Regions from separate parts of the Exiguobacterium sp. FSL W8-0210 genome, predicted to be linked through region 3. Evidence: predicted binding sites of a transcription regulator. Region 3 holds the regulator's gene; each other region holds the start of a gene.

Region 1 (11,116 bases), on a different contig from region 3:
AACTTAAAAAATACTAAAAATGAATTGGAGATAGAAAAATGAACTTAATGATTATCTTGACACTCGTATTGCTAACGGTAGTTTTTGCACAATTGCTAGCGCCTAAATGGGTTGCATCTGAAGTATCACAGAACTCTTCTGATATCGGTATGTGGATTGTTGGAACAATCTTTGCAGCAATGATGGCGATCGGTATCATCTATGCAGCACTTCAAGGATCATTCACTAATTATGGAAACCGTTTAAAAGATACATCTACAAAAATCGATCCAGGAACTTGGGGGAAATAATCGTAACTGATGATGCAGAGAGAAGGTGAATACCTCCTCTCTTGCTTTTATCGGTATGAGAGGGGCGTAAAAATTGCAAAACACCGTTGCAACTGCAATGTTCATCACGTTACTAGTTCTTCTTGTTTTATTGATTCCAGAAGGTTTGATGATGAGTAACGAAAAAACCAATATACAAAACTTAGCGAATGATGCGGTTGAATTAGCCGAAAGACAAGGTGGTTTTGATTATGAATATGAAGGTGTTCGACATTCAATTATTGGTCAAATAGAAAGCCGTATGGAAAAAGAAAATCTTGCTGACTATAAGATTACTTACACAAAAGGGCGAGTACAGCATAATGAGCCACTGTCATTCGAAATTCAAGGAACATATCGATATGAAATATTCAATTTAATAGGGATAACAAATATGGATTTTTCATTGCACGCTAAGAAAAATGGAGTAAGCGAGGTTCTATTTAGATGATTAAGTCTCCACTATCTTATTTTTCTTTTAATGAATTATTGGGAGTTTTTTCAGTAGATCAATGGTTGCTATTAGGGGCGTTTTTTCTATTCGCGCTATATGTAGTGATGAATTTGTATACAGATATCCAATATAGAAAAACTTCAAACATACAGCATTTGTTTTCGTTAATTGTAGGACTAAGCTACTTCAGTTACACACATCAGGGTAGTTTTTTAGTTCTAGTTATTATGTTGATCGGTTTAGTATTTGGGTTGATTTTAGAACGTATGAATACCTCGAGTCCTGGAGATACAAAGATGTTTGTTGTTATGAGCGTGTGGATCACTTCATTTGCACAAGAAAATCTCATTTTACATGCTCTAATCTTTTGTACAATCACTTATTCATTTCAGTTAGCTTTTAGTTGGATTGCATGGGTACGGAAAAAAGGATTAGTTAAAGCAGTGGCTGAACAAAAGGAGCAACTGATCTTACTGTTCACTCCAGGAGTATCTTTAGGAAAAGAAGTAATTTTCGAAAACTGGCCGGGGGCTGTTAATATGTGTTTAGGAGCAATATTTACACTATTAGCAGGGGGATTAATGATGTGAAGAAAATGTGGACTTCTGAGCTTCAAAGAAAAGCAGAGTATAGAATGATTAATGCATTTCTTATCTGTTTGACAGGTCTTGCTTTATACTACGGGCTTTCAAAATCAAATGGCGTCCTACCAATTATAAGCAAAATAAGCAGCATAATTTTTTTGAGTGGATATTCATACCTGATTATTTGCATATTTTTATGGATATACTCCAGGAAAAAAGTAGACCCCGAAAAAGATGGTGACAAACTTAGTAAAGAACTAGGAATAAAAAAGCTCTCTTTCTGTAAATTGAGTGACGGAAGTTATGAAATGCATCATAAAAAGTATTCAAAACATGAAATGGAAGAAATGATTCGTAAGGGCATGTCTTCTGAGGAAATAATAAAGTTTTGGAAAATAGATCTCGTAAGTGACTTTAAACGACTCGAGTCGTTTATTAAAGCAAAAGAATTAAAGGGAGAGTCTGTGATCATCCACACCTATACACATATTAAGATGTATAAAACTTGGAACAAAATAGCCCGAGATGCAGGACTTGAATTAGAAGTGATGAAAGGCAATAATCAGAAACCAGTAGGGTTTAAATGGCTTATATGGAAAAGGGATGTTTATCTTACAAGTGGTAAGGTAGCCCCAAAAGGTTCTATTCCAACAGAATGGAATAAATATGTGGTGACTTCTAAAGCCATATAAAGACGCATTTCCAACTACCAATTATTGGTTCGTATTGCATCTTTATATCACTTTGTGACATTATGAAGTTAGAAAAGTCTTCTTCTTCATAACCTGTACACGAAGAAAATCTTTAGAAAGAACAGGGATGCTATATGCCATTTAAAACATTTGCGGTACGCAATGAAGTAATCCTACCTATCCATTACCTTAGAGGCTTAAGCAAGTTAAAAGAAAAGGAAATGGGATGGAATGAAATTTTTGATAACGGTCTTGGAGTGGTTAAAGAAATCAAGGAACGAAATCATAAAATAATTGCCCCACCAACAACCGGTGTACGAAAAGAACGAATGGGACATGATTTTAAGGATGGCGTTTTTGATGAAATGAAAGTATATGCAAAGCATTTTGGCTTGAAACAGGCTGAATTGATCGAGTTGTTTGCTTGGATATACTTTTCCACTCAATTTACTGAACAAGAAAAAGAATTCTTTCGACTAAATGATTGGGTATTTTATGTAGAAAGTGATTCTGATACTGAACAGTAAATCTTTACTTCTAAACCTGCAGCTTAATAATTAGCTGAGGAGACGACTTTATGATGCTAAAAATTAAACTAGCTTCTTTTGCAGTTAAGCATTGGAAGGAGCTAGCGGGCGCAGTAGGTGTAATCTTAGCGATTATTCTTACTGTGCCTTTTCTTGTCTTTACGGGCTTTATGCCAGGAGGAGAAGAAGACAAGGTAAAAGAATACGCGAATGTAGCTAGTGAATTCGGTATAGATTGGCAAGAACTCATTGCATTTGACATGGTGCGTTTTGATAATGATCTAGATAAGGGAGATCCAGAAGAAGCAGCATTGTATTTTATTGAGTTGAGCGTAGAAAAATTAAAGATAGAGAATGTCAAATGTGAAAAGAAAAATAAGAAAGGCGAGTGCATTAAAGGCGGAGGAACTGTAGAAAAGGTTATATCTAAAAAGAACTACAAAGGTAAGAATCAAATTTTATCTTTTATAAAAAGTAGTGGTGGGAGCACGAAGAACATAGCAGAATCGCTAAGAGAAATTGGTGCTAAATCAACATATAGAGTATCGATGTCTTCACATGGAATTGACGAAGCTATGAATCTTGCGAAGTTTACTAAAGTGATGAAAAGAGACGTCAAGCGTATTCTTGATAGTGGGATGCTCATGGAGATGTATCCTGATCTTCAATCAGTATCAGGAGGGATTGGTCTTTGTATTGGTGACGTGGCTCCTGGAGGAAGTGCTAAAGGTGTCACAGACAACGTGAAAGGCTACAAGTCCCTTATTGAAAAATATGCAAAGAAATATGGCGTAGAACAATATACAGGATGGCTTATGGCTATGATGCAACAAGAAAGTTCAGGAATGGGAACGGATCCAATGCAAGCTTCAGAAGGTCCATATAATACGCGATATCCTAAAGGACCTAATGGTATTCAAAATGCTGAATACTCAATCCAGGCAGGTGTACAAGAGTGGAAAGCATCGATACAAAAGGCTGGAGGCGACATGATGATCGCTGTTCAAACCTATAATTTCGGTGGCGCTTTCTTACCCTGGATTAAGTCACACGGAAACAAATATACACTAGAAAAAGCACAAGAGTTTTCTAAGTACTGGTGTTCGTCACACCCCTCTCAATTAGGATGCGGTGATGGGGTACACGGAACACCTCAACATGCCATGATGGTGTTGAAGTATTATAACAACCCTGGTAAAGCATCATGCGATTCGATGGGTGGAGATTTCATTGTAGGTAAGGGTGATTTCATTTCACCTATGCCAAAAGATACTTACACTAAAGGTACCTGGCATCAATTTAGATCGCCAGCATGGCACGCAGGTGTTGATTTGAACGTTCATTCTTGGGCAGATGAAGGGAAGATTGGGATCTATTCGATTGCTGCAGGCAAAGTAACTAGAGCAGAATACTCATCTTCTTACGGAAATGTTGTATATATCAAGCACAAGGTGAAAGGTAAAAGTTTTGAGTCGGTGTATGCTCATCTAGCTTACACGCCGTTAGTTAAAACAGGGATGAGTGTCAAGCAAGGACAAAAGATTGGAATGGTAGGGAATACGCCTGGAGTACCATGGTCCACTTTCCCACACTTACACTTTGAGGTACATTCTCCAGCCTGGACTGTCGATAAAAAGAATGCAATTAATCCAGAACTAGTAGTAAAGGGGCTGTTTTGATGGGGTACAAACGATTTATTTTAATTTTAATCGGTACGTTTATAGTTACGACCACCTTGATCATTACAGCTGCAGTAAAAATTGGTGAAATAAGACATGAAAAACAGGAGGTTGAGACTGCTAATAATAACTCTCAAGAGCCTCTCTCTACATTTTTACATGAACTTCCTAAAGTGAACGTAAAGAGTAGGGCTGAAGAGTTCGGTAAATCGGTTGTAGATGGATATTCTTTATTTAGCTACTTCTCACCTGAAGCCTTTGGGGTAAAGGGATCACCTGAGGTAATTGAAGGCCCAAATGGAGAGAGCCCAGAAGAGATGGATCAATTAATTATGGATAAGGTGAAACCATATGGATTTGTAAAGGAGTATAAGATAAAACAAATAAAAGAGATTGAGAGTAATACTGAAGCTTTATTTGAATTCACTACGGCTAAAGAAAAAGTGTATGAGGTAAAGCTTTTATACAATGATAAAGGGCTAATAATCACTAAAATAGTTACGGATTAAGCAATAAATAATCGTGTTTTATAGTTATTTATGATATAATTAAACTATAAAACAAGGAGGAGATATACATGAAAAAACTCCAAAATGCCGATAAAATGCTTGAGCTATTACCAGGTTTTTTAGCTTCTTCTGCAGCTGAAGGATTGCCTATAGAAGAAGATCTAGTAAAGAAGATTAAAGAAATGTTGTTATTAGGATTAGATCCTACTGAAGAAATTGATGCTTACTATGATGAAAAATTAAAAGAACTATCTTCTAATACGTAAGGGGAGGGAATGAATTGAGTACAGATCCTTATTCTCGAGATGGTGTATTGAAGAATAAGTTCGGTGAAACGGATCCAAAAAAACTAGAGATTCTAGAAAAGAGGTCTACAATTCGTGGATGGATCAAGTTACAAAACGAATTGATAGCCACACCGAATTTAAAGCTGGATGCTGCTTTAATAAAAAAGATTCATAAAAACTTGTTTGAGGGTGTATATGATTGGGCCGGCGAATATAGAACGGTGAATATCGTTAAAGGAAAAACAATGTTTGCCAATGCTCTATATGTACCAGCTGCACTAGAAGATTTAGTTACAAAATTAAATAGAGATATCACGTCGAAGTCTATTACGGCCAATAACATAAGTGAAAAGCTAGCTTATTATTATGGTGAATTGAACATGATCCACCCGTTTAGGGAGGGGAACGGACGTACACAAAGAATATTTATTGAAAAGGTAGCAGATAAACTGGGATACTCTCTCCAGTTAGAAAAAGTAGACTCAAAAAAATTACTCGAGGTAACAATTGAGTCAGTTAATGGAACTGGAAGACCTTTAAAGAAAGTATTCGAAGAGGTAATTGAAACCAAGTACTTTAAAGGTAAGTCTGAGCAACCACATATAAATAGTAAAAGTATCACTTCAACAAATGTAACTAGAAACAACTACGATCTAGAAAGATGAACTAAAAAATAGAGTTAAAGACAAAAGGCTAAATCAAAACTTCTTTTGAAGTAAATGACTTAGCCCTTTTTTTGTTGAAAAAATCAAAGAAGCGTTTTAACCAATGAAAAAAGGTTATTATAAGAACATATATTCTTATTTAGAGGAGGCGCGACATGTATAAAGATCGAGGTAACTTAAAGTGGATACCATTTCTTATGCCAGAGCATAAAGCATTATTATATGAGTACTATAAAGAAAAGCAAAAGATTCCGATGCCAGAGATGGATGAGCAAATGATGTTTGTTTATGAGGAAGCAATCAACGAAGCGTTAATTAACGGCAATCAAATAAAGATAACGTATTATGATAGTACTTCTGGTGATATGAAGTCTTGTAAAGGATATATACAACGGATAGATGACGTTGAACGTTGTGTAAGGCTAATTGGAAGTAACACTAGTACAGGGAAAATAGATTTTGAAAAGATTGTTGGAATAGAGTTATTAAGTGATATATAAAAAGTCAAAAGATCTCCTATCAATAGGAGATCTTTTGACTAACTAAATGTATCTTTAGAACTTTGATTGTTGAATAGTAATCAAATCAACCTTCGTTGGGATTACACCAACAATTTGATCAATAAATAGTACAAAATGAGATAAATTCAAAACTTTATTTTGTGAAGTCAATACTTGAACATCTTCTAAAGTAATACACGGAATCTCATTTGCAACATCTTTCTTTTCTTCGGCAGTTTCAAAGTTATATAATCCTGCAGCTATATCTATAAAACTAACAGGGACTTCTTCGCTTCGACGATGATCCAATGCCTCTTCGATCTTATCGAGACTTTCAAATACTAAAGGGTTAACACTTAATTTTTTTCCTACAACCATTGCATTTGAAGTGATGTAAGTTAAGTAATCAGAATCTTGATCTCCATTAAACTCTGTGACAGCAACTTTCGCATTAATTAATTGATTAATGTAAATAGATTTAGTAGACATATAATACCTCCAAAGTTTTTTTATTCTGAATGCAATTATACTATAATTTAAGTTCAAAATAGTCAGACATGTCTTTTGTCGATTTTTTATACCAAACGGTCGTTTAATATAAAAAACCAACATGCTAATAAATTTAGTATAATAAGCAGGAAAGTGTTATATTTTCTCGTATATTAATCAATATCTATTTATCGATAAGATTTAACGTTTTATATAAAAAAACCCTCGCTACGAGATTATTGTTTGCTCGAGCAAACAAAAAAACAGGAGGTGTCTTGATGGCGAACATCGGATATGTCAGAGTATCGACCATTGAACAAAATTTAGAACTGCAGCTTGATGCAGTTAAAGCAGCTGGTTGTGAAAAGATTTTTGAAGAAAAGAAGAGTTCAGTAAAAGATCGCCCAGAGTTTGAAGCTTGTTTAAATTATTTACGTCCTGGAGATACTTTAGTCGTTTGGAAATTAGATCGCTTAGGTCGTCAAACTAAAAAGTTACTCGAGTTATCAGAGTGGTTAGAAGAAAACGGTATTGGACTAAAGATAATTACTTTAGGTGTTGATACCAACACACCAGCCGGTAAGCTGTATTTCACGATTATGGCAGGTCTTGCAGAAATGGAGAGGGAATTAACCATTGAGCGAACTAAAGCAGGATTAGCTGCAGCAAGAAGTAGAGGAAGAGTTGGTGGTAGAAAGCCAATTGAGCAATCAGTCATTGATAAGGCTAACATGATGTTTGAAGCTGGAATGACTGTAAAAGATATTTGTGATGTCTTGCCACTGAAACCACCTACGTTCTATAAGTACCGTCAAAAAAAGCTGAGGAAGTATGAGGTGTAATGATGCCTGGAGAAGTAATTGCAGTCATAAGTAATAAGGGTGGGGTGTTGAAAACATCCATGACGACAAACCTTGCTGGTCAACTCTCTTTAATAGATAAAAAGGTCTTAATTGTGGATATGGACATACAATCAGATGTGGCTGTAACGTTTGGTCAAAACCCAGATCTGTTAGAAGAAGATGTGGAGTTTTCTTTATATGATGCACTCATTAAAGGGGTAGACCCTAAAAAAGCGTTAGTCAGTGTTGATAAAAATATCGATCTTCTGGTTACAAATGATGGTATGCTCTCATTTGAATTCGATGTATTGTTAGATGCAAGGCAATTTCCTACACAAAAGCGATTTTCATTGCTCAAAGAAGTTATTGAAAAAATTAAGATGGACTACGATTATGTATTAATCGATACACCAACAAGTTTCGGTTTAATACAAGGAAACATTTTAGTGGCGTGCCAGGATATGATTATTCCGTTCCAACCCGAAAAATATGCTATGCGATCATTGCAAAAAACCTTGAAGATAGTAAATGATTTTAAGAGTCAAATGAATCCTGAGTTACGTGTCCGAGCAATTGTCCCTACGCTAGTAAATCAAAGAACACTTTTACATAGAGGGATTATGGAACTTTTACAAGATTACGCAATGAACTCGAAAATAAAGGTCACTAAAACATTTATACCGACAACAATCGAGTTTGCATCTAGTGTTGGTTTTGATCAGAGACCTTTGTCTTTAGCAGCTCCTACTTCCAAAGGAGCAAAAATATACAATGAATTATTAAAAGAATTGAAGCTTGGATAAGGAGACTATGAAATGAGTAATAAAGAAAGAAAGCTAAAGGGTTTTAATGAAGTTGCTAATGATCCATTTGATAACACTAGCAATAACAATAGTGAAAATGTAAATAATAGTGCTCTTAAAGAAATTTTGCACGCAAAAAGAAGTAATACAGTGTACACAGGATTTTATATAGAAGAAGACTTATCGAAGGTTTTAAATAGTCTTCAACAAAGAGGACAACGAGGAGTAAAGTCTGCTACTGTAAACCTCGCCTTAAGAGAATTATTTAAAAGAGAGGGTTATTTATGAGTTATAAAGGTTTAACAGGTAAAGAATTATATTCAGAAAGAAATTTCCCCACAGCACACGATGTATTAAAGTATGATGAAATATCAGAAAAAGTAAGAGTACAAATCTTTCATCAAATGAATACTCTCTTAAACGATTTAGAAAGTAAAGCGGGATATCCAGATCGCGATACTGTCTTTTACAACGCAATGCGCAATATAAAGCAAAGACGTGGAGTCCTGTCTTATCATAATTTACTTCCTAAAACGACTCTTGAGAGAATAACTATCGACAATGAGTTTAGTTACCTATACTCTTATTTATCTGACGACGAATTAGAATTTTATACTCTACTCATCTATGCTGACGCTACTGATTATTTATTGATTTTAGATTTAATCGAATTGATATCTTATTGGGTTAATGAGTTATATGTAGATCAATCCTCTAAAATAGTAGATCAAATGATTAATGAATTAATCAGAACTAATGGTATAGGTTACGAATTAATAAATAATAATATTATTCATAAAGGAAATGAGGTCGTCCATAAAGGTGTAGTCCGGCCAGCTCTTTATTTATTATCAGAACCTATCTACGATGGAGCAAATAGCGAAATGTTACAAGCATTTGACAAATTCAAAGAGAACGATTTCAAAGGATCTATTCACAACGCAAGTAATGCTTTTGAAAGTACCATGAAGATAATTATCGAAAAAAATAACTGGCAACTAGTAAATCCAAATCCTCGTCAATCAGTACCTACGTTAGAAAAAGCGACAGCTTCTGTGTTAATTCATACTATAAGCAAGAATAGTGATCTCGAAGGTTTTGAATCGTTAGCTTTTAAAAGCTTAAAAGACACCCTTCAGGTGTTATCAAACCTTAGGAACAGTCATACAGGTCATGGTCAAGGATCAAAAATCAAAGAAACGCATATAAGACACTGTGAATTTGCATTGCATACTGCAGCAGCAAATATACTGTTTTTGATCAGAACATATGGATGAAAGGAAGAAAGGGTTATATCCTTTCTTCCTTTTTTATTTTAAAAGAAAGCTAGCACTAATGCTATTGCTAATAGTAAAGGATTTTATTTTTCGTTGTTTATTTTGTAGGTATTTGTGATATAATTAATCATAGTAAGAGAGGTGATTGTATGAAACGCTATAATTTTTATGTATCAAAATCTGTTAATAGAGCTTTCCAGGCGAAAAAGTTTGGACGACAAGGTAGTAAGCAACTTCGAGAAGTGTTGGATAAAGGATTAGATAAAGCTGAATTAATCAAATACATTCGTGACAATAAAATGAGTGACAAAAACGACGTAGAAAAAGAAATTAAGTTGTTAACTTTAACTGAATTTCAGAGTAAAGAAATTGATGATCTTTGTGACAGCTTAAAACAGATGGGTTTGAATGCTAATAGATCTACAATCATCGAATATCTTCTTACAGTCTTAGAACCTAAAGGGCAAAAAGAATTAAAAAAACGTATGTATTATGTACCGAAAGACATATTGGAGTTACTGGATGTTGCCATAAAAAAACAAACTACAACGGTAAATTCTAATGGAACCTTTGTACGTAGAAAAGACGAGATCATACGGTTTATAGATGAAGGTCTTTATAAGCCGTTAGAAAGCTTAAGAGAATACGAGTTATACAACCATTGGTCAGATGAAAAGCATCAATTACAGCTTGTTTTAGACATAGATACTGATGAATATATTGGAGAACAATCCATTCGATTGTTTGGGAATGATGAATCAAAGAATCGAATTAAAATTTTATGTGATGTATTTAGGCAGTACGTTAAATACACCGAAGAAGACACTATGAGTAAAATTAGAGAGGTGAAATTACTAATGCATAAAGCAATTGAACGCTCTGTTGATCTTGTAGGATGGAATGAATCAAAAGAAATTGTTAATGAAGTTATGGAAGTATATGAATTAGAAGGGGGTCAAACTATGTATCCGACTGGCAAAGAAGAATTAGTTTATCCAGGGCATGAATCAGAAGTAGAATACACAACTAAAAAAACTAGCGAAAAATAACCTTGTCCTATATAGCTTTTCCGAGTATTGTTAATGTAATGCGAGTAATTATGGAATATTTTTTACAAAGAAAATTAAAAATGAAACGCTTGATAATATATAAAAACTAAAATCGAATAAAGGAAAAGGACCTGAATCATAGATTCAAGTCCTCAGAGAACATGCATACCCACTCAATTGTCTTTGGCCGGACGGGAGATGAATTTGCTGTTCTAATTAACATACTTATGACCTCATATTAGCATGCTTAAACATGTCTGACAAGGTTATAAGTATAAAAAGCGTGACCTCCAATATACGGGTGTGCATGTTCTCTGTTGCTTTTACTAAAAATCAACGGGAACAGCATACCCTTTTTGTGTGCTCTTCTTACTAGTTGGAGGAGAAGTCTGATGAACTCGAGTCTTTCTAAAAGTCCTGTAAGACAGCATTCGTATTTAGAACAAAAAGT
Region 2 (11,116 bases), 1.3 Mb from region 3:
CCAAAAATAAAATAGAGGAGAGATGCTTCTCATGAAAGTCCGATTCTATTCTGCCGTCCTGAGCTTAGCTTTGATTGGAACTAGTGTGTCCGTTGATGCCACGTCGAAAGAAGATTTGCTGAAGGAACAACAGGAGGTCGAAAGCCGTCTGAAAGAGACGGAACGATCACAGAATCAGACATCAGAGAAGTTGATCTTGACGAAACAGGAGCGTAAGGAAGCCCGTGCGCAACTGAATGAAGTCAACAGCCGTTTGGATGATTTAGCGCTTAAGATAGCCGATCAACAAGCGGCTGTTGCTGCATCTAAAGAACAATTGCGTCTGACGGAAGCAGCGATTTCCGAGACGCTCAAGGAACTGCATCAACAAGAAGAGTTGCTTGGAAGCCGATTGCGTGCCGTCCAACAAAAAGGAGACGTCAAATACATCGAGGTCTTGCTCGACGCAAAAGACTTTGGTGATTTGATTTCGCGCTTCAGTACGGTCAGTGAGATCATCAAACAAGATGATCATGTCTTACAAGCTTACAAGGGGAACGTCAAACAACTGAGCGAACAACGGTCGGAACAAGCACTATTGCTTGAAAGCATGAAACGGGAACAACGGAAGTTGCTCGTGCTCCAGACACGAATCATTGCGGAATCTGAGCTCAAGCGAAAGCTCGTCGTCCAGTTGAACACGAAGGTCAAGGAACTGCAACAAGAGCAGTTCTCTAAAGCCGAGGAAGCAGAAATTCTCGCGGATCAGCGCCGTCTGATTCAAAACGAATTGATTGCCCTGCAAGAAGCCGAACGGAAAGCAAAAGAAGAAGCGAAACGGAAAGCGGAAGAAGTGGCGCGGGCAGCAGAAGCAAAACGTCAAGCGGAAGCGGCAGAAGCTGCTGAAGCTGCACGAGAGGAAGCGGCGCAGGAAAAGAAACAAGGAGAAGCACCGAAAGCAGAGACACCCAAAACAGAGACGTCGGTTCCTGAGACTGAGACGCCAAGTGCAACACCGGATACGAGTGTTGATGTCGACGTCAGTCGACCATTCCATTTACCAGTCAAAGGTTATGTGTCGTCACCATTTGGTCCGCGGAACAATCCATTGACAGGGAAACCGGAGTTGCATACGGGCATCGATCTCGTCAATGCGAAAGGAACCCCGATTCATGCGGCAGCTGGTGGGATCGTCCTCCGTGCTGGTAGTGCAACAGGTTACGGGAATGTCGTCATGGTGACGCATTTGATCGATGGACAGGTCTATACGACCGTCTATGCGCATCTTGACTCAATTAGTGTGTCGGCGGGGCAAACGGTCATGCCCGGTCAAACGGTCGGGACGCTTGGTTCAACCGGCTGGTCGACAGGACCGCATCTGCATTTCGAATTGCATAAGGGAGAGTGGGCGGTCGGACAACCGAATGCAGTAGACCCGGCACCGTACATCTTTTGACATCCCATAGAATACCGAAAAGATAGGGTAACCTATCTTTTTTTGCTATACTGAAAAAAATACTGCGTTTTTTAACGGAAGTGGGGAATCAAGCGTGAAAAAATCTACAACAGCAGTCATCGCGGTCAGTACCTTCGGGCTTGGTTTAGGGGCAGGCGCCGTCGGGATGCTAGCGGCTGGCGGAACGGATTCTGTCTCGACGTCATCGTCGTCGGCGAATGCGACGGGTGATTGGAAAAAAATCGACCAGGTCCGGCAGATGATCGAACAAAATTATCTAAAAGACGTGACAGATAAAGAGTTACTCGATGGTGCGTTATCTGGCATGACAGAAGTGCTTAACGATCCATATTCCGTTTATATGGATGAGTCGGAAACGGCATCGTTTAATACGAATCTGTCGTCTTCGTTTGAAGGGATCGGTGCGACGCTTGAACAAAAAGGTGAGTCGATCGTCATCGTCTCGCCGATCAAAGGATCACCTGCTGAAAAAGCTGGTATCAAACCAGGCGACGTCATCCTAGAAATCGATGGTAAGTCGACAAAAGGTCAAAAGACGGATCAAGCCGTTAAAAAAATTCGTGGTGAAAAAGGAACGAATGTCGTCCTGACGATTCAGCGTAGCGGACAAGACGCGATGGAGATCACGATTAAACGCGATACGATTCCAATCGAGACGGTCTATACGTCAACGGAGAATGTCAACGGCAAGAAGATTGGTGTCTTACAAGTAACACAGTTCTCGGAACCGACAGCAGAAGAGTTCGAGAAGGGGTTGACGAAACTCGAGAGTCAGAACATTGATGGACTCGTCATCGATGTGCGCGGAAATCCGGGTGGTCTTTTGACGGCTGTCTCGAAAATGATCGCTCCGTTCATTCCGAAAGACGTGCCGATTTATCAAGTCGAGAACAATAAAGGCGAGCGCCAGCAGGAATTCGGGAAGGCAGACGAGAAGAAACCATATAACATCGTCGTGCTCGAAGACGGCGGATCCGCTTCTGCGTCCGAGATCCTTGCAGCCGGACTGAAGGAAGGAGCTGGCGCCGAAGTCGTCGGTACGAAGTCGTTCGGTAAAGGCATCGTCCAAAGTGCGTATGATTTAAAGGACGGTAGTGATTTGAAGTTGACGACGAACAAATGGCTGACGCCGGACGGCAACTGGATCCACAAAAAAGGGGTCGAGCCAACGATCGAAGTCAAACAACCGGCGTACTTCAACGTTACGAAGATCCTGACTGATCAGAAGTCACTTGCAGTCGGTGATTATGGAAAATCAGTCGAGAACGCCCACCTTGTCCTCGAAGCGATCGGTTATGAGCCAAAAGGACAGGACGGCTATTTCGGTGACACGATGAAACAAGCTGTCGAGGCTTTGCAAAAGGACGCGAAACTTGACGTCACTGGAAAAATCGATCAGCAGACAGCGGGTGAGATGGAGACGCGTCTCCTGAAGAAACTCCAAGACGACAAAAATGACGTCCAGCGGAAAAAAGCACTCGAGGTCGCTGCACAATAATAAGGAATGGAAAGAGGTCTGAATGCGCGTGGAATTACTCGATGAAATTGGTTGGACCGCGATTAGTCTCATCGCCAGTCCGACCTTGTGGTTAGCACTCCTTGTCAGTTGGGTCATCGGCATCCGGCGTGTCAAACGGGAACGCGGACTGTTTCGCTCCCGGACACACGGTAAACGAAGCGATGTCCTCGAAACACTTTTACCTGGTCTACTCGTCGGTCTCGTCTTGTCCATCGTCAGCGGATGGCTCGGATTGACAGTGACACCGCAGTACTCTCTACTGTTGCTTGGACTTTCGAGCGTCTTGCTGTTGATTGGTGTCGTTCGTTTGAACCTGCCACTCTGGCCGATCGTCTTGCTTGGACTTGCCGGCTGGTTCCTAATGGATTCACGTCTTGATCCGGTTCGAACGGTTGAGCCGAAAATGATTTTATTGCTTGCGACGTTAACGCTCGTCGCGGAATGTCTCCTCGTCTGGTGGCGCGGAAAGCGACGCCTGTCACCGTCACTCGTCGTTTCGAAGCGTGGTCGCTTCATCGGTGGGCTGTCAGCGAATAAACTTTGGCTATTGCCTTTGCTCGTCTTTGTTCCGGGCGACGTGCTCGAGACGTGGTGGCCACGTTACAGCTTCCCGGAACTCGTTCCGGTCGTTCTCTGGTTACCGATCGGTTTCAGTTTCCTCTTCACGGGTAAGCTGCCGAAAGAATTGATGCGTCCGCTCGTTCAAGGACGTTTGATCACGAGTCTTGTTGCAGTTTTATTGACGGTTCTTGCGTACGTCACCGGTCAAGCTGAATGGCTCTACGGAATCGTCTTGTTGCTCGTCCTGCACATTTTGTTGCACCAGCGGGTCAAACGCTTGAACCGGGCGCAAACGCCGTTGTTCCTCAATGGAACGCGTGGTGCCGTTATCCTTGGAACGCTACCCGATAAACCGGCTGCTGAGATGGGCTTGATTCCAGGTGAAGCGATCTATAAGGTCAATGGTGAGAAGGTCGATTCGGAAGCATCGTTCTACGAAGCCATCCAAAAACACAAACCGTATCTGCGTCTTGAAGTCATGAACCATAACGGTGACATCCGGTTTGCGCAACGTGCCTTTTATGAACAAGATCATCATGAGCTCGGTATCCTCTTCGTCAACGAACCGGTCCACGGTCGGACGAAGGTACGCTCTTTGCATTAAACTAGTACATCCCTGTCACGGAACAGCCGTGACGGGGATTTTTTTGTCGGCAGAAAAATCGAAGATCAGCACTCGAAGCAAAAAGAAACTTTTGCATTTTCGAAAAAAGGGTAACTTCCTAAAAGGAGCACTTCATAATCGAATGTTTGTTCGTAAAGTGATACAATAGAAATAGATTTTTTAACGTGATGAGGGGGAAGCAAACGATGGATTTTGAACTCGTTTCACCATTTGAACCAGGCGGTGATCAACCGACGGCAATCGAAAAATTGGTGACTGGGCTAAAACAAGGCGAACGACATCAGACGTTGCTTGGGGCGACCGGTACCGGGAAGACGTTCACGGTCTCGAACGTCATCAAGGAAATCAAGAAACCGACGCTCGTCCTTGCCCACAACAAAACACTAGCGGGACAACTCTACTCGGAGTTCAAGGAATTCTTCCCGAACAATGCGGTCGAATACTTCGTTAGTTTTTATGATTATTATCAACCGGAAGCGTACGTCCCATCGACGGATACGTTCATTGAGAAGGACTCTTCGATCAACGATGAGATCGATAAGTTGCGTCACTCGGCAACGTCCGCCTTGTTCGAACGGGAAGACGTCTTGATCGTCGCGTCCGTTTCGTGTATCTATGGTCTCGGTAACCCGGAAGAGTACAACAACCACGTTTTGTCACTGCGTGTCGGCAATGAGATGGGGCGAAACGAGATGCTTCGTCGTCTAATCGACATTCAGTATGAGCGTAACGACATCGACTTCCAGCGCGGACGGTTCCGCGTCCGCGGAGACGTCGTCGAAATCTTCCCGGCGTCACGCGACGAACAGTGTGTCCGGGTCGAGTTCTTCGGTGACGAGATTGAACGGATCCGTGACATGGATCCGCTGACAGGTGAGATCGTCGCGGACCGCGAGCACATCTCGATCTTCCCGGCGTCCCACTTCGTGACGGGGGATACCCGTCTACAGAAAGCGATCGCGAACATCGAGAAGGAACTGGAAGAGCAGCTTGCGAAGTTACGTGAAGACAATCAGTTGCTTGAAGCGCAACGGCTCGAACAACGGACGAACTACGATCTTGAGATGATGCGGGAGATGGGCTATTGTTCCGGAATCGAGAACTACTCGCGTCACTTGAACTTGATGCCGGAAGGGGCAACACCGTATACATTGCTCGATTACTTCCCGAAGGACTTTTTACTCGTTGCCGATGAGTCACACGTCACATTGCCACAAATTCGCGGGATGTATAACGGGGACCAGGCACGGAAACAAGTCCTCGTCGATCACGGTTTCCGTCTTCCGTCGGCAAAAGACAACCGTCCGTTACGGTTCGAGGAGTTTGAGGAAAAAGTCAGTCAGGCGATTTATATCTCGGCGACACCAGGACCGTATGAACTCGAACATTCAAAAGAGATGGTCGAGCAAATCATCCGTCCGACCGGTCTTGTTGATCCAACGATCGAGATCCATCCGATCACAGGACAAATCGATTACTTGATGGATAACATCCGTGACCGGGTCGCGAAGAACGAACGTGTTCTCGTGACGACACTGACGAAGAAGATGGCAGAAGATTTGACCGATTACTTGAAAGAGAATGGTGTCAAGGTCAACTACATGCACTCGGAGATCAAGACGCTGGAACGGATTGAAATCATCCGTGACTTACGACTCGGGAAATACGATGTCCTCGTCGGGATCAACTTGTTACGAGAAGGACTGGATATTCCGGAAGTCTCACTCGTGACGATTCTTGATGCCGATAAGGAAGGGTTCCTCCGGTCGGACCGTTCGCTGATTCAAACGATTGGTCGGGCGGCGCGAAACTCGGAAGGACACGTCATCTTGTTTGCCGATAAAGTCACCGATTCGATGCAACGGGCGATCGATGAGACGGAACGTCGTCGCGCGATCCAGATGGCGTTCAACGAAGAACATGGCATCACACCGCAGACGATCAAAAAAGACGTTCGTGGTGTCATCAGTACGACGATCGAGAGCGACGACACCGTCGAAAAACTCGAGAAGTTCAACAAACTCAAAAAACCGGAGCGCGAAACGTTGCTTGAGCAGCTCGACCAGGAGATGCGTCAAGCGGCGAAAGACATGCAGTTCGAAAGAGCTGCTGAGCTCCGCGACCTCATATTAGAATTGAAAGCAGGTGCCTAAGTTGGGAGAAAAGAAGAATCAGATTATCATCAAAGGCGCTCGCGTCAATAATCTACAAAACATCGATGTCGAAATCCCTCGCGATCAGCTCGTCGTCTTGACGGGCTTGTCCGGGTCAGGGAAATCATCGCTTGCCTTCGACACGATTTACGCGGAAGGACAACGACGTTATGTCGAAAGTTTATCTGCCTATGCCCGTCAGTTCCTCGGACAGATGGATAAACCGGATGTCGACACGATCGAAGGGCTGAGTCCAGCAATTTCAATCGACCAGAAGACGACTAGTAAAAACCCACGTTCGACGGTCGGAACGGTCACAGAAATCTATGATTATCTGCGTCTATTGTACGCACGAATTGGTAAACCGATTTGTCCGAATCACGGAATCGAGATTTCGAGCCAGACAATCAGTCAGATGGTCGACCAAGTGATGGAGTTACCGGAGCGGACTCGTCTGCAAATCCTCGCGCCAATCGTTTCCGGACGAAAAGGAACGCACGTCAAGGTGCTCGACGATTTGAAGAAGGAAGGCTTCGTCCGCGTCCGTGTCAACGGAGAGACGATGGATCTCGCCGAAGAGATCACGCTTGAGAAAAACAAGAAACACTCGATCGAAGTCGTCGTCGACCGTGTCGTCGTGCGACCAGATGTCGAAGCCCGTCTTGCGGACTCACTTGAGACTGCACTTCGCCTCGCGGATGGTCGGGTCATCGTCGATACGATGGACGGCAACGAATTGTTGTTCAGTGAACATCATGCTTGTCCAATTTGTGGCTTCTCAATCGGCGAACTCGAACCACGGATGTTCTCGTTCAACTCACCGTTTGGTGCTTGTACATCATGTGATGGTCTCGGAACGAAGCTTGAGGTCGATGTTGATCTCGTCGTGCCGCATCCTGATAAGTCATTGAACGAAGGCGCAATCGTGGCGTGGGAACCAACGAGCTCGCAGTATTATCCACAATTACTCAAAGCGGTCTGTGACCACTTCAAGATCGATATGGATACACCGTTCGAACAATTGTCAGAAGAACATCGCGAAACGATCTTGAACGGAAACACGAAGGAAGAGATCCACTTCCGTTATGAGAATGACTTTGGGATGGTCCGAAATACGAACCTCTACTTCGAAGGGGTCCTCAATAACTTACAACGTCGTTTCAAGGAGACGTCGTCTGATTATATTCGGGAACAGATGGAAGGCTACATGGCGAAGAAAGCATGTCCGACGTGTAAAGGACACCGCTTGAAACGGGAATCGCTCGCCGTCAAAGTATCTGACCACCATATCGGTGAAGTGACGAAGATGTCTGTCAAACAAGCGGTCATGTTCTTCGACGAACTACCGGAGAAATTAAGTGAGAAGGATAAGACGATTTCGCGGATGATCGTCCGTGAGATTCACGAACGGGCGTCGTTCCTTGAGAACGTCGGTCTCGATTACCTGACGATCTCACGCGCAGCGGGGACATTGTCCGGTGGGGAAGCGCAACGGATTCGTCTTGCGACACAAATCGGTTCGCGTCTAACGGGCGTCCTCTACGTTCTCGATGAACCATCGATCGGGTTACACCAACGTGATAATGATCGTCTGATCAATACGCTGAAGGCGATGCGTGATCTCGGCAACACGTTGATCGTCGTCGAACACGATGAAGACACGATGATGGCAGCCGACTACTTGATCGATATCGGACCTGGTGCCGGCGATCACGGTGGATTCGTCACGGCAGCCGGGAAACCGGAAGAGTTGATGCAGGATGCGAACTCGTTGACTGGTCAATACTTGTCCGGGAAGAAGTTCATTCCTGTTCCATCAACACGCAAAGAGCCAGACGGTCGGATGCTCCATATCCACAAAGCATCGGAAAACAACTTGAAGAATGTCGATGTCGATATTCCGCTTGGTCTGTTCGTCGCCGTCACCGGTGTCTCGGGCTCCGGGAAATCGACGTTGATCAATGAAATTCTCTATAAGACGATCGCGCACGAGATGAACCGGGCGAAAGAAAAACCGGGTGCTCATAAAGGGATCACCGGTCTGGATCAAATCGACAAGGTCATCGACATCGACCAATCGCCGATCGGTCGGACACCACGTTCGAACCCAGCAACGTATACCGGTGTCTTCGATGACATCCGTGACGTCTTTGCTTCGACGAACGAAGCGAAACTCCGTGGTTACAAAAAAGGACGCTTCAGTTTCAACATCAAGGGTGGACGTTGTGAAGCGTGTCGCGGTGACGGAATCATCAAAATCGAGATGCACTTCTTACCGGACGTCTATGTTCCGTGTGAAGTCTGTCACGGGAAACGCTACAACCGCGAAACACTCGAAGTGAAATATAAAGGCAAAACGATTGCCGACGTGCTTGAGATGACGGTTGAAGATGCCCTTGCTTTCTTCGAGAACATTCCGAAGATCACGCGTAAATTACAGACGATCGCTGACGTCGGTCTGACGTACATGCGTCTCGGTCAACCCGCGACGGAACTGTCCGGCGGGGAAGCGCAACGTGTTAAACTCGCGTCCGAGTTGCATAAGCGCTCGACTGGGAAGACGATCTACATTCTCGATGAGCCGACGACAGGACTCCACGTCCACGATATCGCGCGTCTCCTGAAAGTCTTACAACGTCTCGTCGACAATGGTGATACAGTTCTCGTCATCGAACACAATTTAGATGTCATCAAGACGGCAGACTACTTGATTGATCTCGGACCAGAAGGGGGTGACGGTGGCGGAACGATCGTTGCTGCCGGGACACCGGAACAGATCGCTGAAGTTAAAGCATCCTACACGGGACGATACCTCGCTCCGGTCCTTGAACGCGATGCGGCACGAATTGAATCGTGAAACTTTTGTGGATGAGGATTCGTAGGAAGGAACTAAGGGAACTTAAACGAAAGTATCATGTAACACACGTTTGAGGTTCAAGAATAGGAGGGAACGGTTCATGAAGCAAGATATGCGTCAATTGATATTGGAGCAAGTCAAAGAAGGAAAGTTAACGATTGATGAGGCACTCGATAAACTCGAGCGGCTCGAAGCGATCGACGAACGTGCAACTTCTGCCAGTGAACATAAGTACGTCGATGAACCAGAACAATATGATCGGGTCGACCAGTATTCCGTCGATTCGCTGACGACGAAAGTCATGTCAGCGTTCGATAATCTCGTCAGCCGGATCAAGGACAGTGATCTTTCGCTTAATCAGGCGTCCGGTCCGAACGTCACCTACGTCAAACAATTCCCGTTCAGCGGTGAGACGGTTCACGTCGATCTGTTCAATGCGAACTTGGTCGTCGAACCGAGTGATCTTGAAGAATGCGAATTGACGGTGACAGGACGTCCACTCCGCCGCCAACAGGTGACGGAAGAACAGGCACTTGAGCAACTCCAAGCTGCCGTCCAACACGCGGTCTCAGCGAACACACTCTCAATCCGCTTGAAGGATAAGAGTGTCCGTGCGACAGTCCATCTGAAAGTACCACGCCGTCATTACGAATCATTCGTCTTACAGACGTTGAACGGGGAAATTTCGTTGACGTCGCTCGATACGACATCCGCTCAACTGATGACAGCAAACGGTCGAGTCAACGTCCGTGATCTGTTCAGTGAGGATGTCAAAGTATCGACAGCGAACGGTTCGATCGAAATCGAAGAGTCGGAGTTGAAAGTCTTGAAAGCGAAGACAGCCAACGGACAAATCATCACGACAGGTGTCTTCGAACGTTCAGAACTGAAAACGGCGAACGGAAACGTCCGTTGCGAGCTGAAGACCGTGCAAAACGCGAAGGTCAAAGCGTCATCGCTTGCTGGAAGCATCGCCTTGATGTTGCCGCATGGTGCTGAAGTGTACGGGGAGCTTGAGACGAACTTCGGTGGTCTCAACTGCAACCTCGATGACATGGAATTAATCCGGGATCAAAAAGAGATCGTCAACCGGAAGCTCCATTTCATATCAGGTCGCGGTCGCTCACCAAAAATCGAGGTTGAAGCCGATACGAAGACAGGTACAATTTCGGTCACGCATGGTGTTCACCTCAGCCCACAAGCGTTATAAGCATACGAGCGCAACTTCTTGAAAAAGAGGTTGCGCTTTTCTTATGACGTCGCATCCGCTTTGCGTGCTTTCCTCAGGCGAGACACAAGCCGCGGCTACGTCGTTCTAGGAACGAGTAGCCGGGTCTCGTTTGTCTCTGACAGCGCGGATGTCCGCGCTTTTTCCTGTAGGAGTCACGCGAGCGGGGCTTCGTCAGCTGCATAGACAAAAACACCCATCCTCACTGAAAAGGATGGGTGTAGCCTACATCAATAATCGTAATCCTGATCCATCATCGGCTCGTCGAAGTTCATGTTCTCGATATTATTCATATCGTAACCGAACGAGAGTAAGGCAATGACACCGATGATTGCAAGAACGATCGAAACGAGAATCAGACCGATTCCGAGCCAACTCTTTCCGCGTGCGCGATTCCAATAGAAGATGATCGCGAGGACGTAGGAAATGAATGAACCACTGATGAAGATTCCGATGATCGAGATGATGAAGAATAAGAGGGCAGTTTGATCTTGGTTACGCGAATACGCTTTCCACATATCAATCAGTGAGATAATGAGATAGACGAAACCAGCAATCGCTAGAACCGCAAATAAGATAATGACTAAAATCAATCCGATACCACCGCCTGACATCACGGCAAAACCTCCTTCAAAATATTAACTCTTTATTCCATTCCCAAGAAATCATGCTTCTAATCCAATTCCATGAATCGAATAAAAATATGGTACAATACTT
Region 3 (11,116 bases):
GCCACTTGTTCGGCACATCAGCACCTCCTTCACTATCTATGTATTTCCATTTTAAGGATAACATAAAATATTTACCGAAATATGTTAAAGATGAATAACTTGCTTACAGATAAATCCGTAGAAACGCCATCGTGACGACACCGGTGATGACCGTCCAAGAAAGACTTTTACTGAAAATCGCGACTGCCATCGTCGGTAGGGCGGCGAAGACATGAAGCGTCGAAATCGTCGGGAACGCGTTGTCTTGCGCGATAAGTAAATTTTGAAAGAAGAGGGCGCCAAGCAGGCAGACGGGAATGAACGAGAGCCATTCCGTTACAAGGCGCGGTAACGTCAGTCCATGAAGGACGAGAAACGGTAAGATACGTGGAATCCAAGTGACGAGTCCACAAGCTAAAAAGAGACCGATTAATTCTGGGCGGATTTCCATCGTGTGATCACGACTCCTATACTAGCGCCACCGAGTGTCGCGCAAAGAACGGCGACTTCCGCAGAAAAGTAGCGCATGGTGATGTAAAGCAAAAGTAAGACGATCAATAAGAGGCAACTATTCACGGCAATGCGGGTACGTTCTCCTTCAAATTGTAAGTACAATAAACCGATGAACATCGCCGTCAGAGCAAAGTCGAGACCGAAGCGCTCGGGATCAGGAAACCAGCTACCGACAAGTGCACCGAGAACGGTTGCGATAATCCAGCTAAGATACGCGGTCAGATTTAAGCCATGCATGAAGGACGGTGAGATCTTCCCTTTTTGCGCAGTATTCATTGCGACAGCGAACGATTCATCCGTCAGTAACGTCCCAGTACCGAGTCGATCACGAAGGTGGCGTGTCTCGACGTGCGGAGCGAGCGTCAGACTCATTAACAAGTGCCTGAGATTGACGATGAATGTCGTCAGAATGATGGCAGAGGCGGGACTATTCAACAGCAAGAGACTCGTGATGATGAATTGAGCGGCGCCGGCATAGATGAAGACGGACATGAATCCGACTTCAAGAGGGGATAAGCCGGAGGCACGACCGACGATCCCTGCGGAAAAGCCGATGCCGATATAGCCAAGGACGGTGGGTAGACAGGCGCGGACACCTGCTTGAAAGGCTGATGACATTCGATTCCTCCTCTTTTTTAAGAGCATAGCATTCATGTGGAATATCGTCACTAACTGGTCAATATTTTCATCGTTTTTTTCGACATACTCGACTTGATTTGGTGGTAAAGAGTAAGTGGTACGGCAAAATCAGTTAGGTAAAGGAGCGTTTTTCATGCACAAATTAATGAAAGATTCGAACCGGTTCGTTTCAGACATGGTCGACGGACTCGTACTTGCTCACCCTGATTTGTATAAAAAAGTCGAAGGTGTTAACGTCGTTGCACGGAAAGTACCACTGGACGGAAAAGTCGGTCTTGTTTCTGGTGGGGGAAGCGGTCACGAACCGGCACACGCTGGATTCGTCGGGGACGGTATGCTTGCTGCGGCTGTTTGTGGGGAAGTGTTCACTTCACCGACACCCGACATGGTGCTTGAAGGTATCAAGGCAGCTCATGGGGGAAAAGGTGTCCTACTCGTCGTCAAGAACTATTCAGGTGACGTCATGAACTTCGATATGGCGAAGGAACTTGCTGAACTCGAGGATATCGAAGTCGATACGGTCGTCGTCAATGATGACATCGCGATCAAAAAGGAAGAGGATCGTCGTGGGGTCGCGGGAACTGTCTTCGTCCATAAGATTGCCGGTGCTGCAGCGGCAGAAGGAAAATCACTAAGTGAAGTCAAAGCAGTTGCGGAAAAAGTCATCAAGGGCGTTCGTTCGATCGGAATGGCACTCTCACCATGTTACATGCCGGAGAGCGGAAAGCCAGGCTTTGAGTTGCATGATGACGAGATGGAGATCGGAATCGGGATCCACGGTGAAAAAGGACTTGAACGAAAAGCAGTCGCTTCCGTTGATGCGATCGTCAAAGAGTTGCTCGATCGTTTGACGAAAGAAGTACCAGACAAAAAAGTCGCCGTCATGGTGAATGGGATGGGCGGAACACCAGAATCCGAACTGTACATCACGTATAAATATGTCGCGGAAGAACTTGAGGCGCATGGTTACGAGATTGCCCGCTCATTCGTTGGAAACTATATGACATCGCTTGAGATGCACGGGTTCTCAATCACGCTCTTACCAGTGGATGATGAACTGCTCGGATATCTCGATGCAGAAACGAAAGCGATTGGATTCTAATTCAAATAAACGGGGTGTAAAAACATGAAGTTGACGACGGAACAGTTGCAAAGCGCGCTCCTCAAAGCAGCGGAACAGATCGAACAGCATAAGGATGAATTGACGGACCTTGACCGGGAAATTGGTGATGGAGATCATGGAATTAACATGTCGCGTGGCTTCCAAGCAGTCCAGAAGACGCTAGAAGAACACGGCGAATATGAGGATTTAGGAGCTTTATCCAAAGAAGTCGGGATGACGCTGATCAAAACGATTGGTGGGGCATCCGGTCCTTTATACGGGACAGCATTCGTTAAGTTCGCCGGTGCATTCAAAGGGAAAACAGAAGTCGAAGGTGCAGAGCTTGCAGACGCTTTCCGCGAAGCGACGGAAGGGATCAAGTCGCGCGGAAAGTCAGAATTCGGTCAAAAGACGATGGTCGATATCTGGACACCGTTCCAAGAAGCGCTCTCGCAAGAAGGGGACTTGAAAGCGGCAATCGATCAAGCACTTGCTGATACAAAAGCGCGTATCGCAACGAAAGGGCGCGCGTCCTACTTCGGTGAAGCGACGGAAGGCGTCCAGGACCCAGGTAGTTTATCGAGTGCTTTGCTACTCGGCGAAATCGCGGAGGTGCTTCATGGTTAATCTTGTACTCGTTTCTCATAGTGAAAAACTCGCGGCTGGGCTGAAAGAACTGTTGGCAGAGATGGCACCGGATACGCCAGTCTTAGTAGCAGCCGGTCTTGAAGATGGTAGCATTGGAACAGACGCGACACGAATCGAAGAAACACTGAATACACTAGACGACGATGGAGTCGTCTTAACGGATATCGGTTCTGCGACGATGAACACGGAATTAGCACTTGAATTATACAGTGGCGAACGGACGGTACGTTTTATCGACGCACCACTCGTCGAAGGTGCTTTTCTAGCAGCTGTTTTAAGTGGACAGTCGAAATCCGTCGATGAGATTGAAGACGGATTAAAAAATGAGTTTGGCAAATAAGTAATAAATCCCCCATCGCGAATAGGCGAGGGGGATTTATTTCAATTACTTCTATTCATATTAAAACTTGGTAGAGAGTCTCATGAATCAAAACGACTGGAGCCATTTTTCTAACCACTCTCTAGGCAAATGAATTGTAGCTAAATCAATGGTCTGTAATTCATTTAGAGTATAACTGTTAGCAAGATACATATCCCATTGTGCATCGATATCGTTTGCTACTTCAGTCGCTTGTTCACTTAATGGATAAGTTCCACGTCCGTCAGTTGCAAGATGATAGTAATCATTATGGTAGACGTCAATCATATACCGGTAACACCAATCTGCCAATTCTTCATGTGTGATGTTGCCATCTAGTGCGGCCAAAATGTGCTCTTTTAGCTGTTGATCAGAATAAATGGTATTCATGAGGCACCTCACGCTATATTTTCTATAAGATATCAAAAACCCGGTCCCTCTGTAAAAGGGATCGGGTTATTAATTAACTTATTTCGATGGTTTAAAGACCATTGTCGCTTCCACTGCTTTTTGCCATCCAGCATAGCGTTGTTCACGATCGTCTTCTTTCATCTCTGGTTTAAACTGATGATCGAGCTTCCATTGTTGTTTGATTTCCGCTTTATCTTTCCAGTAACCGACGGCTAATCCAGCAAGGTAGGCTGCACCGAGTGCTGTCGTTTCGTTGATTTCTGGACGATCGACAGGAACGCCGAGGATGTCCGATTGGAACTGCATCAAGAAGTTATTGGCTACAGCACCACCGTCGACACGAAGTGTTTTCAGTTCGATTCCAGAATCTTGTTCCATTGCTGTCAATACGTCGCGTGTTTGGTAAGCAAGTGATTCAAGCGTTGCCCGAACGAAGTGCTCCTTATCAGTTCCGCGTGTTAATCCGAAGATTGCTCCACGAACATCTGAATCCCAGTACGGCGCGCCGAGACCAACGAAGGCAGGAACGACGTAGACGCCGTCTGTTGAGTCGACTTTCGTTGCGTAACCTTCTGAATCTTTCGCGTGTTTCAACATACGGAGTCCATCACGGAGCCACTGAATCGCAGAACCAGCGACGAAGATAGAACCCTCAAGCGCATATTCGACTTTTCCATCAACGCCCCAAGCAATCGTCGTCAGGAGTCCATGGTCAGAAGAAACGGCTTTCTCACCCGTGTTCATGAGCATGAAACAACCAGTACCGTATGTGTTTTTCCCTTCACCCGCTTCAAAGCATGTTTGACCGAAGAGTGCGGCTTGTTGGTCACCAGCGATCCCGGCGATTGGCACTTCGTAACCGAAGAAGTGATACGGTACCGTTTTGTCGTAGACTTCACTCGACTGACGAACTTCTGGCAACATCGAAGCAGGAACACCGAGGATATCGAGTAACTCTTCATCCCATTTTTGTTCGTAGATGTTATACATCAATGTTCGTGAAGCGTTCGTGTAATCCGTGATATGCGTTTTTCCACCAGACAGTTTCCAAACGAGCCACGTATCGATCGTACCGAAGAGTAATTCACCGTTCTCTGCTTGCTCACGCGCACCTTCGACATTATCAAGGATCCATTTGACTTTCGTACCAGAGAAGTAGGCATCAATCAGAAGTCCTGTTTTATCACGGAACTTCTGGTTCAAGCCTTGTTCTTTTAAGTCGTCACAGATACCAGACGTTTGACGCGATTGCCAAACGAGTGCGTGATAAACCGGTTTACCTGTTTCTTTGTTCCAGACGACTGTCGTTTCACGTTGGTTCGTGATTCCGATTCCGGCGATTTGCTCAGGTTTGATATCTGCAGTTCCGAGTGCTTCTGCCATGACAGCAAGAATTGAACCCCAGATTTCGTTTGCATCATGCTCGACCCAGCCTGGTTGTGGGAAGTATTGCTTGAATTCCCGTTGTGCCGAGTTGACGATTTTCCCGTCGTGATCGAAGATGATCGCACGTGAGCTTGTCGTACCTTGGTCGAGTGCTAGGATATACTTGTTTTCCATTTCGAAATCCCCCTTGAGCGGTATGTGTTAGTGAGACGTGATCTTAGTAGATCAATTGATAGATGAACACGGCAAGCGCTCCACCGATGATTGGACCGACGACTGGAATCCATGAGTAGCCCCAGTCAGATGAACCTTTATTCGGAATCGGTAGGATAGCGTGTGCGATACGCGGTCCAAGGTCACGGGCCGGGTTGATGGCATATCCTGTTGTACCACCAAGTGATAGACCGATGACGACGACGAGTAAACCGACGATAAGTGGTTTTAAGCCGTCACCGAATGTCGTTAAACCGAGCGCCAAGATACCGAAGACGAGAACGAATGTCCCGATGATTTCAGAAATCAAGTTCGACGGCGTATGGCGAATCGCTGGACCTGTTGCGAACACACCGAGTTTTGCAGCTTGATCATCAGTCGCTTCAAAATGTTTCATGTAATGAAGCCAAACGAGAATGGCGCCGATGAAAGCTCCGACAAGTTGTCCGGCAATATAGACAGGAACGTCTGCCCACGGTAAATCAGAGTTTAAAGCAAGTGCAATTGTTAAAGCAGGGTTCAAGTGCGCTCCACTCTCAGCAGCGACGAATGCTCCTGTCATGACGGCAAGACCCCAAGCGAACGTGATGACAATCCATCCGCTGTTTTCGGACTTCGTCTTTCTCAAGACGACACCGGCGACGACACCATCCCCGAGCAGAATGAGGATCATCGTACCGATCATTTCTAGTACAAAGTTATTCATGCAAAACCCCTCCCTTTGGATTAAAGCAAATAATGGTCTTTCTACTTTAAATTACTCCGATTTGATAACGTTTTCAATACATATAATTGAAATATAGGAATGGAAATTTTTTATTTTAATGTTTAAAGATACGAAAAATTGGATAGGAAAACACCTCGTCTTGCCTGCAAGCAAGCAAAAGAGGTGTTAACGACGACGCTTTTTTCTTTTTTTAGGTCGAAACCAACTACTGGAATAATCTAGTAGGATATGAATTGTACTCGCCACCATGATACCAATGACAAAAGCGGGTAGGGAAGCAAACCAGGAATCGATGGTCTCTGACGCGATGACTTGAAAATACAAGCTGAGAAATAATAAGGGAATCACAAGTGCAGCACTATAAAGGAGTCGAATGACATCCCCAATGATCAATCCGTGTGACCAGATCGAGCGGTGGGGCATGATCTTCACATAAGGCATCCACAGGACTCGAAATGGTCCAAAGCGATAATACGGTTCTGACTTTAAATCGAGGTCAGGTGACAACCAAAGCGTACCGACAGCGATACCGATGGCAGTCGGTAACCAATCGGTTTGTTGCGTTGCGACCGAATACGCAACGTAACCCGTCAGTGCGACGGTATTGACGGTATCATGTACATTTCCTGAAGGCATGAAAAAAGACCAGTCGTAACTGGTCCCTCCGTCAATGAATCGTCCGATACACGCCGATTACCTTACCAAGAATGGAGACATTATCGAAATACATCGGATCCATCGAGTCATTTTCTGGTTGTAGACGTACCTGTTGATCTTCTAAGAAGAACCGTTTCACCGTCGCTTCGCTATCTTCGGTCATAGCTACGACGATTTCTCCGTTTTCTGCTGTGTTTTGTTGGCGTACGATGACACGATCGCCGTCAAGAATACCTGCGTTAATCATCGATTCACCATCGATCGTCAACATGAAGACCGTTTCGTTTCCTACATAATGTGCAGGAAGCGGGAATTGTTCTTCGATGTTTTCAATCGCTGTAATCGGAAGACCAGCTGTGACTTTCCCGATGACGGGAACATGAACGATGGCTTCCGTGATTTCTTCAGGCTTATCAAGCAATATCTCAATCGCACGTGGTTTCGTCGGGTCACGGCGAATCATTCCCCGTTTCTCGAGTCGATCCAAATGACCGTGTACCGTCGAGCTAGACGCGAGTCCGACTGCTTCTCCGATTTCACGAACTGATGGTGGATACCCCTTCAGTTTCACTTCAGAGACGATGTAGTCGAGAATCTCTTGTTGGCGCTTAGACATTTTCCGCATACGAATTGCCACCTCTTTCTGGATTGAAGTTTGAAATGTAAGAATATATGTTTCTAGATTCACTATAACATAGAACAAATGAGCGTACAAACAATTGTTCGATATTTTGTGTTGACCGAACACGGGTTCTGTGTTTATTATGAGTTATGCGAACAATTGTTCCGAGAACATTTATTCTGACTCATTCATTTCATATTTGGAGGGATTCATGATGATTCATACGATTCGTACTCATGCTTTTTCAATTCTCTTCTATGCATTAAGTATTGCTTTCGTGATCTTTTTACTCACACCACGCCCGGATGAAAAAGTGGCGCAACTAATGACAGCTTCCGTTACGGTCGATGAGAACGCTACAGTCGAACAAATTGCTGAAGTCTACAATGACGGTTCGATGTCAGATGAGGAATACGTCAACTGGTTGATTAAAAATAATGATGTCGAGACAAAACATGTCATCTCAAAAAGCAAAATCGTTGTACCAATCGCACAACAATGACAAAATGGAAAAGTTGTGAAAGAACGAACAGGGATGTGAGGTACGATGAAGGTCGTGATTTATTGTCGAGTATCGACCGAAAAAGAAGCACAAGATAGTTCGATTGAACGCCAACGGATGGAGCTTTCGAAGGTTGCTTCTCAAAAGGGATTTGATGTCGTGGACATCGTCTCTGAAAAAGAGAGTGGATATGATGTCGATCGGGAAGGGATGCTGACGGTTCTTGATCATGTGACACGTGACGCGGTAGATGCGGTCCTCGTGACGGATGATACACGGATTGGTCGTGGGAATGCAAAAATCGCTATTTTGCATACATTCAAAAAACATGGGGTCCGCTTGATGACGCTTGATTCAGATGGAGAATATCAACTTGCGGATGCAGAAGCGATGGTCCTTGAGATCGTCTCACTCGTGGAAGAATACCAACGGAAACTGCATAATGCAAAAATCGCCCGTGGCATGCGGCGAGCAGTCGAACAAGGTTTTCGCCCGGAACGAAATCTCAATCGTCAAGGAGAGAACGCAGGACGTAGTCGAAAAGACGTACCGATCGAAGAAATTGTACGTCTTCGAGAACTCGGATTGACGTTTTCTGATATCGCCATCACCTTGCGGGGGATGGGGCATGATATTTCAAAAGCAACGGTCAATCGTCGATATCTTGAATACCGCGAACTGACACCTAGCCCGGAATGAGAAGCAAGTAACCCGTCGACTGACGCGGTTAACTTGCTTTTTTTTATAAGCTCTTTTACAGTAAGAATACAATTGAACAACTCAAGTTTGAGTCATAAAGAAAGAGGGATTCCATGTTATCACAAGAACAATTAGATCGAATCAATGCATTAGCGAATAAATCAAAAGTCGAGCCGTTATCAGAAGCGGAAACGGCAGAGCAAAAAGAATTACGTGCAGCGTATCTCGCAGCATTCCGTGGATCGTTCAAAAACCAACTCATGGGCATGAAAATCGTCGATGAAGAAGGAACGGACGTAACACCAGAGAAATTGAAACAAGCACAAGAAGAAGAACGGAATAAACAATAATCGTTTGTTCCTTCTATAGAAGAAAGAGGTTTCGCGTTAAGCGGACCTCTTTTTTGTTTAGCGCTGTTAGATGAGGAAACATTGCACGATAGCAATACATCTTAATAACGATCTTTCATCAATTCATGCATCCTGTATGAGTCGATAGAACGGCTATAGATAGCGCATTCATTTTAATGTGACATACTATTTAGAAAAGTTGTATCACATTTAAGAGTGTGCTAAAATGAGTAGGAATTTGTGAAAAAGAGAGAGGATGATTGTTTTGACGAACATGACGACAGTAGAACAATTAGCAATTAATACGATTCGTACCTTATCGATTGATGCCGTACAAAAGGCGAATTCGGGTCACCCAGGTATGCCAATGGGAGCAGCGCCGATGGCATTCTCGCTTTGGGCGGATCATATGAACCACAACCCTAAAAATCCAGAATGGTTCAACCGCGACCGTTTTGTACTTTCAGCCGGACACGGTTCGATGCTTCTCTACTCACTCCTCCACCTATCGGGATATGATCTATCAATGGATGATCTTAAATCATTCCGTCAATGGGGATCAAAAACACCAGGTCACCCGGAATACCGTCACACGGCTGGTGTAGATGCGACAACAGGTCCACTTGGTCAAGGGATTGCAATGGCAGTTGGTATGGCGATGGCAGAACGTCATCTTGAAGCAAAATACAACCGTGACGATCTCAACGTCGTCGATCACTTCACATACGGAATTTGTGGAGATGGAGACTTAATGGAAGGTGTCTCAGCTGAGGCGGCTTCACTCGCAGGTCACCTTGGTCTCGGGAAATTGGTCGTATTGTACGATTCAAACGATATCTCACTTGACGGCGATCTCGATAAATCATTCTCTGAAAACGTCCAGAAGCGCTTCGAAGCGTACAACTGGCAAGTCATTCGCGTAGAAGACGGAACGGATATCGATTCGATTTCGAAAGCGATCGCGGCGGCACAAGCAGAGACGACAAAACCAACGTTGATCGAAGTCAAGACAGTCATCGGCTTCGGTTCACCGAACAAGTCAGGGAAATCGGCTTCTCACGGTGCACCACTCGGTGAAGCGGAAATCAAATTAACGAAAGCAAGCTACGTTTGGGATCACGAAGAGTTCTACGTGCCTGAAGAAGTTAAGTCATTGTTTGACGAGCGGATCGTCCAACGTGGTGCTTCTGCAGAAGACGCATGGAACGAGACGATGAAACAATACGAAGCAGCGCATCCAGAATTGCATGCTGAACTCGTTCGCGCAATCGCAAACGAATTGCCAAGCAACTGGGAAGCAGATCTTCCGACATACGACTTGTCATCGAAAAAAGCGACACGCCAAACGAGTGGTGAAGTCTTGAATGGTCTCGCGAAGAACGTTCCGACATTGTTTGGTGGTTCAGCTGACCTTGCAGGATCGAACAACACGATGCTCAAAGGCGAAGCAGACTTCGATATCGACCCAAGCGGTCGTAACATCTGGTTCGGAGTACGTGAATTCGCAATGGCTGCGGCTGTCAACGGTATGGCGCTTCACGGTGGCGTCATTCCTTACGGCGCGACATTCTTCGTCTTCTCGGATTACCTCCGTCCAGCAGTTCGTCTTGCAGCATTAATGGGGCTTCCATCTATCTTCGTCTTGACGCATGACTCAATCGCTGTTGGTGAAGATGGTCCAACACACGAGCCAGTCGAACACTTGATGAGTTTCCGTGCAATGCCTAACGTTACAGTTTACCGCCCAGCAGACGGAAAAGAGACGATTGCTGCATGGAAAACAGCGGTTCAAGCAAAAGACAAACCGACACTTCTCGTCTTGACACGTCAAGGTCTTCCAGAGCTTGAAGGCACGACGACAGAAGGCGCTGAAAAAGGCGGTTATGTCATCGCTGGTGACGTCACGAAAGCAGACACGCTCTTGCTCGGTACAGGTTCAGAAGTTCATCTTCTTGTCGAAGCACAAAAAGAACTTGGTGAATCAGCAGCTGTCGTTTCGCTTCCATCATGGGAAGTATTCGAAGCACAGTCAGCAGAGTACAAAGAATCAGTTCTTCCGAAACACATCACGAAACGTGTCGCGATCGAAGCAGGCGCTTCGCTCGGTTGGTACAAATATGTAGGAACAGAAGGACAAGTCATCGGAATCGATCGTTTCGGCGCATCTGCTCCTGGAGACTTCCTCTTGAAAGAATACGGCATGTCTGTTGAGAACGTTTTAGCGACAGTCAAGCAACTCGGATAATCACTTCCGGAAAACGGGTCCGATCTTACGTCGGGCTCGTTTTTCATCTATTATCATCTATGCAA

What was found. Region 3 encodes LexA, which represses DNA repair genes until DNA is damaged. Its sites were predicted from a motif close to CGAACATATGTTCG; they were not measured.
Region 1: a site for LexA is predicted at 5,828-5,841, ahead of MKY22_RS17200 (YolD-like family protein). Genes of this name have one in related genera too.
Region 2: a site for LexA is predicted at 4,280-4,293, ahead of uvrB (excinuclease ABC subunit UvrB). Genes of this name have one in related genera too.

What each region holds. Positions count from the first base shown of each region.
Region 1 covers NZ_JBBOUK010000004.1:25,971-37,086, forward strand. Annotated here, with positions in the region: gene MKY22_RS17155 (hypothetical protein) at 39-290, shown strand; gene MKY22_RS17160 (DUF4320 family protein) at 364-759, shown strand; gene MKY22_RS17165 (hypothetical protein) at 756-1,352, shown strand; gene MKY22_RS17170 (hypothetical protein) at 1,349-2,038, shown strand; gene MKY22_RS17175 (hypothetical protein) at 2,173-2,565, shown strand; gene MKY22_RS17180 (lysozyme family protein) at 2,616-4,244, shown strand; gene MKY22_RS17185 (hypothetical protein) at 4,244-4,753, shown strand; gene MKY22_RS17190 (hypothetical protein) at 4,822-5,019, shown strand; gene MKY22_RS17195 (Fic/DOC family protein) at 5,034-5,705, shown strand; gene MKY22_RS17200 (YolD-like family protein) at 5,861-6,205, shown strand; gene MKY22_RS17205 (hypothetical protein) at 6,260-6,694, opposite strand; gene MKY22_RS17210 (recombinase family protein) at 6,973-7,536, shown strand; gene MKY22_RS17215 (ParA family protein) at 7,539-8,339, shown strand; gene MKY22_RS17220 (hypothetical protein) at 8,352-8,627, shown strand; gene MKY22_RS17225 (DUF7014 domain-containing protein) at 8,624-9,616, shown strand; gene MKY22_RS17230 (hypothetical protein) at 9,766-10,665, shown strand; gene MKY22_RS17235 (primase C-terminal domain-containing protein) at 11,058-11,116, shown strand, end outside.
Region 2 covers NZ_JBBOUK010000001.1:2,454,018-2,465,133, reverse strand. Annotated here, with positions in the region: gene MKY22_RS12875 (M23 family metallopeptidase) at 32-1,435, shown strand; gene MKY22_RS12870 (S41 family peptidase) at 1,530-2,954, shown strand; gene MKY22_RS12865 (PDZ domain-containing protein) at 2,977-4,140, shown strand; gene uvrB (excinuclease ABC subunit UvrB) at 4,347-6,314, shown strand; gene uvrA (excinuclease ABC subunit UvrA) at 6,316-9,171, shown strand; gene MKY22_RS12850 (DUF4097 family beta strand repeat-containing protein) at 9,272-10,381, shown strand; gene MKY22_RS12845 (hypothetical protein) at 10,630-11,013, opposite strand.
Region 3 covers NZ_JBBOUK010000001.1:1,151,337-1,162,452, forward strand. Annotated here, with positions in the region: gene MKY22_RS05910 (AzlD domain-containing protein) at 104-430, opposite strand; gene MKY22_RS05915 (AzlC family ABC transporter permease) at 409-1,110, opposite strand; gene dhaK (dihydroxyacetone kinase subunit DhaK) at 1,265-2,233, shown strand; gene dhaL (dihydroxyacetone kinase subunit DhaL) at 2,258-2,860, shown strand; gene dhaM (dihydroxyacetone kinase phosphoryl donor subunit DhaM) at 2,853-3,221, shown strand; gene MKY22_RS05935 (hypothetical protein) at 3,309-3,629, opposite strand; gene glpK (glycerol kinase GlpK) at 3,708-5,210, opposite strand; gene MKY22_RS05945 (MIP/aquaporin family protein) at 5,254-5,955, opposite strand; gene MKY22_RS05950 (metal-binding protein) at 6,142-6,612, opposite strand; gene lexA (transcriptional repressor LexA) at 6,644-7,258, opposite strand; gene yneA (cell division suppressor protein YneA) at 7,470-7,757, shown strand; gene MKY22_RS05965 (YneB family resolvase-like protein) at 7,803-8,456, shown strand; gene MKY22_RS05970 (DUF896 domain-containing protein) at 8,570-8,806, shown strand; gene tkt (transketolase) at 9,081-11,051, shown strand.